2 linked regions of the Sporomusa termitida genome follow. The protein of the gene in region 2 interacts with the protein of the main gene of each other region in a pairwise test. Links are inferred from orthologs where the notes say so. Each region holds a gene or a part of one and is shown on either strand. Other genes may lie near its edges.

What was found. The genes of interacting proteins can lie anywhere in the genome.
Region 1: the proteins of rlmN (region 2) and ftsZ interact in binary tests that used the Escherichia coli proteins (3 or more experiments, as listed by UniProt). The link is inferred for Sporomusa termitida from one-to-one orthologs.

Annotation. Positions count from the first base shown.
Region 1 is NZ_CP036259.1:1,876,396-1,879,248, reverse strand. What follows is about bases 28-2,853. They hold ftsZ (cell division protein FtsZ), read right to left. Parts: upstream 2,053-2,853; coding sequence 1,003-2,052; downstream 28-1,002. Other genes in these bases: ftsA (cell division protein FtsA), read right to left, coding at 2,070-2,853; SPTER_RS08490 (sigma-E processing peptidase SpoIIGA), read right to left, coding at 28-762. In the rest of the region: more of SPTER_RS08490, read right to left, coding at 1-27. UniProt on the Escherichia coli protein: Essential cell division protein that forms a contractile ring structure (Z ring) at the future cell division site. The regulation of the ring assembly controls the timing and the location of cell division.
Region 2 is NZ_CP036259.1:2,138,992-2,141,944, forward strand. Bases 7-2,932 are described here. They hold rlmN (dual-specificity RNA methyltransferase RlmN), read right to left. Parts: upstream 2,036-2,932; coding sequence 977-2,035; downstream 7-976. Other genes in these bases: SPTER_RS25630 (FHA domain-containing protein), read right to left, coding at 7-143; SPTER_RS09865 (FHA domain-containing protein), read right to left, coding at 145-906; rsmB (16S rRNA (cytosine(967)-C(5))-methyltransferase RsmB), read right to left, coding at 2,049-2,932. Also shown: more of SPTER_RS25630, read right to left, coding at 1-6; more of rsmB, read right to left, coding at 2,933-2,953.

The sequences.
Region 1 (2,853 bases), 260 kb from region 2 along the record:
ATTAGCGGTCCGAGCCGGGCCACACTCGGTCATTACGGTGATATGGTCCGGTCTGAATCCCAGTAATACACTCCGGCTGCCGACAGACTGATAAGGAATAACCTCCACCCGGGACAGCCAGGCGGTATCCAAGCATTGATCAAGATTAGTCAGCCACGTCTCCGGAGTATTATTGTTTAAATATGCCGCTGCCTGCAAGCTAAGCAGGGAAAGTGACGCCTGCCGGTTTAACAGAACAACAGGTTTATGCCCCAGCAACGAAAAAAGCCCATTACCGGTATCCAGCATCCCGGTGATTTCAGCCGAACGCCCGTCATACTCGATTTTTGCCTGATAAAAAGTCTGCCGGCGATACATTCTGCCAAGCATTTGCTTAACGATAAGCCCAATCAGGGTTACAGCGATGACAGTGCCTATTAGCAAATGACGCCAGGACAATGTAATCAGCTGACCGGCCCCGGGCGTCGCTCCGGTTTGGGCAAAGTAAAGCCAGCCCAATACCGCGCCGCCTAAAATAAAAGAGATGACAAAAAAAATGCCGATAAGTGTTAGTGTTAGCTTTAAGGACCTGCGACCAAAAGCCAGTAGGATAATGAGCACTGAAGCCAACAACTTTCCCGGGATTGTATACAACATAAACATCTGCGGAAAAATCCCGACCAGGGAATATATTCCGCCCAGGAAAGCTGCCGGTAATATTCGTTTCCAACTGAATGAAATACCTGCCGCATAAGCTGTTAACACTAAAATAACACTATTCATCGTAAAATTTATTAATAATACCATATCAGCATAGATGTACACTGGTCTTCCTTTCCTGGCGTGGGATTTTATACCATAATAAGAACCGATACATAGCAATATATGCCACTGCTAAAATCACTATGCCAATTATATCAAGGTTTATTTTAAAATAATGTAATTTTTTGCCAGAGAATATGACTAAAAACAGACAGAAACCCCGGCTCAGCGGAGCCGGGGTTGATTATTAAAAACAGATTATTAACGGCGCATCCAAGCCGGGATATCTAAATCACGACCTTTAAAAGGCTCGATCACCGGACTTTCATGCCGGCCCTCGTTTGTTTTTATTAACGGTTTAGGATCAAAACCAGTAGCAATAACGGTTACCCGCACCTGATCCTCAAAACGCTCATCAATAGTTGCCCCAAAAATAATGGTTGCTTCCGGATCAGCAGCCTTGGCAATAATATCGGCTGCTTCATTAACCTCAAATAACGTAGTATTGGGGCCGCCGGTAAAGTTCAGTAATACCCCCTTGGCACCATCAATTGACATTTCCAGCAGCGGGCTTCTGATAGCGGCTTCAACGGCTGCAATCGAACGATTATCACCGGTGCCAAAACCGATGCCCATCAGGGCTGAACCGGCGTCGCTCATAATGGTCTTTACGTCAGCAAAATCAAGATTTATCAGCGCCGGCACAGCAATAAGATCAGATATACCCTGCACACCCTGGCGCAATACATCGTCAACGATTTTGAATGCATCCAAAATCGAAGTCCGTTTATCAACTACCTGCAACAAGCGGTCATTAGGAATAGTAATCAGCGTATCTACCTTTTCCTTAAGCTTGGCAGTCCCGCGTTCTGCCTGCAACTGACGCTTACGCCCTTCAAAAGTAAACGGCTTGGTGACAACGCCAACCGTAAGTGCGCCTACTTCCCTGGCACATTCAGCCACCACCGGCGCAGCACCTGTACCGGTACCGCCGCCCATACCGGCTGTGATAAATACCATGTCGGCACCCTTAAGCACTTTTATGATATCTTCCCTGCTCTCCTGCGCCGCTTTCTCACCAATCTCGGGATTAGCCCCAGCCCCGAGACCTTTGGTCAGCTTTTCACCAATTTGAATACGATAGGCAGCCTCGGAGCCAAGTAAGGCCTGGGCATCGGTATTAATAGTAATAAATTCAACGCCCTGCAGGCCGGCCCCAATCATACGGTTTACCGCATTATTGCCGCCACCGCCTACGCCAATGACTTTTATCGAAGCAAATTGATCTAAATCCATATCAAATTCCAGCATTAGTAAGTTTTCCTCCCTTAATATCGATCAAATTTCAATAATTTTTTAGCTTTATGAACCAATGTGTTCCAGGCACTATGCCCGCCAACCGGCTCATTTTCCGTAATTCTGGCACCGTGCTTTAGAATTCCATAACATACGGTATTAGCAGGGTGCACGTATTCAGCAGACAAACCTTCCGGTGTTACCGTAGTGGTAGGTAATTGAAAAAACTTGGCCACACAAGCCCCCATACTAGGCATCGCTCCGCAACCACCAGTTAAGTAAACAGTTTCGAAAGTTTGTCCCGGTTTTGTTAAATATTCGGCCTGCAGTGGTTTAAGATAACCATACACTAAAGTAACAATTTCTTCTACCCTGCTTTCAATAATATCATATAAAAAATCAAAAGGAATATGTTTATCAACCGTCCCGTAGTCGTTGCAATCCAAAACCACCCCCTGATTTCGTAAATCAGGAGAAAGTCGCGAGTAATAGCGTTTAATTTCCTCGGCATGGGCCCGGTTCACGCTCAACCCCTGCATTAAATCACTGGTTATATAGTCACCACCCAGCGGTAATGCGGCTGATGAACGCAGGCGTCCTTTCACATACAGCGAAATATCGGCAACTCCTGCCCCAATATCGATAAATATAAAGTTAGTAGGCTGTCCTGGTAATTCAGTATTCATACCCTCGGCCGCTATAATGCCGCTGGCAACAATTCCATTCAGTTGAATGCCGCTCCTGCTCAGAACGCGGCTAAGCTCCGCCAAGGTAGCTTTGGGAGCCGATATAATATGAGTTTCCACGGCCAGCGCT
Region 2 (2,953 bases):
CGAACCTGCGGGGCTGTCGTCTGCCTGGCTAGATCTTTGGCAGCAATTTTTATTACGCGATATAAAAAATAATAGAGCAGTAAGACCAGACTATATTGCAGGGTGATTGCAACAATACTGAGCCAATGTATTTTACCAGGCAATTCAATTCACCTCGTATAAAATTACAGTATTGCCTACGCTGATTTTGTCGCCATTTTTTAATTGCTTGTGGGTAATACGGTGGCTGCTGACATAAGTGCCGTTTAGACTCTTGGCATCATGCAGAACATGGCAGCCGTCTTCGTAAACAATATATGCATGCAACCGTGATGTATTCATATCAGTCAGCGGCATTTCATTTGTATTCCGGCGGCCAATGTTGATTCTGGTGGCGGCACAGTCAACTTTAAGCCCGGCATCAAGTCCGTCAATTACTGTCAACAGTCCGTACAGTAGCTGGACTGGCGGATCATCCGGCAATGACGGATTGAGTTTGTCAAATATCCTGGTATCACTGTTCAGGCTTGCCGGCGGGGAGCTGTCTACTTCGCCGGGATCATCGGTAAAGCTTGATGTAATCCGTAAGGCCTGCTTCGTTAGGTTTTCATCAGCAAAAAGTTCAATCTGGGGGCTGCCGGACATGGTGTAGCCTTTACGCCGGCTTTCCTCAGTTAAATAGGTTGACAGTTCACCACATACAGAGGGAGCATAGGGAGCCAGCCGCTCATACTCTTCCCGGCTTACATAAATTGAGTAATTGTTAGGCACATATACATGAGAAACACCCACAGTACGCTCATCTTCCAGCATCCGCCCCAGGTGTCTGGCGATCTCTACCGGCTGTAAACCACTGGTAAACTGCCTGTTAAAGAAATCTTCGATATATTTCTCAAAAAAGCTTTCCATATTGCGGACAAACTTCAAGTTGTAACACTCCCGCTGCTCTCATAATTTCACAGTCTCATTATACGCGATATCGCCAGTCTAGTCAAAATTAACCATTCTTTCGCAGGATTTTATGGCGAAGCTGGCCGCAGGCAGCATCGATATCGGTTCCCATCTCCCGCCGGAGCGTGACATTAAGCTGGTGGTTTTTTAAGAACTGCTCAAACCTGCCAATATCGGCAGGTGACGGACGGTAGAAGCCGCGTTCAGGGACCGGGTTGACAGGGATTAAATTAACGTTGGCTTGGCGCCCTTTGAGCAGCGCCGCCAGTTCGCGGGCATGTTCCGGCTGATCGTTAATACCGGCAATCAGGCTATATTCGTAGGTAACACGTCTGCCGGTAATGTCGGCATAGCGGCTTCCTGCTGCCAGCACCTGTTCAAGGGGGTAGTGTTTATTAACAGGCATAAGCCTGGTTCTGAGCTCATTGCTGGCGGCGTGCAAGGAGATAGACAGCGTAATGGGAATCCCTTCCGCCGCTAATTTGTCGATGGCGGGTACAATCCCGGCCGTAGACAGCGTTATGCTGCGATAACTTAAGTTAAGGCAATACGGTGCATGGATGAGGCGGATGAACCGCAGGACATTGTCGTAATTGGCCAAAGGCTCGCCTGACCCCATAAGCACAATCGAATCGACCTTATGCCCTGCCGGTTGCAATAATTGTTCAATATATAATACCTGGGCCAGGATCTCGCCGCCAGTAAGGTTTCTGGCCAGACCTCCCAGGGTTGAGGCACAGAAAGAACAGCCCATGGCACAGCCTACCTGGGTGGAAATGCAGACACTATTGCCGTAGTGCTGACGCAGGAGCACAGTTTCCACTGCCATACCATCCGTAAATGCCAGTAAAAACTTGCTGGTTTTACCGTCGCCGGCATGCTGGGCTGCCTGCTCATTAAGCTGCATAATGGTGAAGTTGTCCGCAAGCTTGGCGCGTTGGTCTTTGGCAAGATTGGTCATTGCCGCAAACTCACGTACACCGTGTTTATAAATCCACTCAACGATTTGTTGGCCCCGGTACTTCTCCAGGCCCAGTGGTTTTATCACCGCCGCCGTTTCAGCGGCCGTGAGGCCAAATAATTCAGTTTTTGCCGGAGCTGTCATAATTGATACCGCCTTAATTCTGCCGTCTCATACGGGCTATAAAAAAACCGTCCACACCGTCGGTGTGCGGCCAAAGCTGCAACATGGTGGCAGGTCGTTTTTTCCCTGGCAGGTATTGACCTGTTGTTTCCAGGCTGAACTGAGGCTGAACCTGGAGAAAGGCCTGAACAATATCCTGGTTTTCTTCCGGCTCGGTCGTGCAGGTGCTATAGACCAATACACCACCTGGTTTTACACACCGGGCGGCACTGGCGAGAATTGCGGACTGCAACCTGGGCAGATCCTGTAAAATATCTTCTGTTTTGCGCCAGCGGGAATCAGGTTTGCGCCTTAAGACCCCCAGGCCGGAGCACGGGGCATCGACAAGGACCCTGTCAGCCTTAAGCGGATACATACTGTCTAAATTGACAGCGTCGAGTGCCCTTGTTTCAATATTGGTTAAGCCCAGACGGCTGGCGTTTTCCCGTGTCAAAGCCAGCTTGTGTTCATAAATATCAGTAGATAAAACCTTACCGGTGTTATTCATCAGGGCGGCAATATGAGTGGTTTTACCACCGGGAGCCCCGCAGGCATCAATGATAAATTCACCCGGCTGAGGATCGAGAATATGGGCCACCACCATGGAGCTTTCATCCTGTACCTGGAAAAGCCCTGCCCGCAATGAGGCCAGGGTGTTCAGGCCCGGATGCCCATAGCATATAATACCTTCCGGGGCCCAGTCTGAAAGCTCGCAGGTTACCCCCTCGTCTGTTAACCGCTGCAGGAGCTCAGGGCGGCTGGTCTTAACTGTATTAGTGCGGATTGACAGGGGCGGTGTGGTATTATTAAGTTGGCATAACTCCTGACAGGCGGCGGCACCCAGACGCGCAACCCAGCGTGTAATCAGCCATTCAGGGTGAAAATATTTTAGTGCCAGGT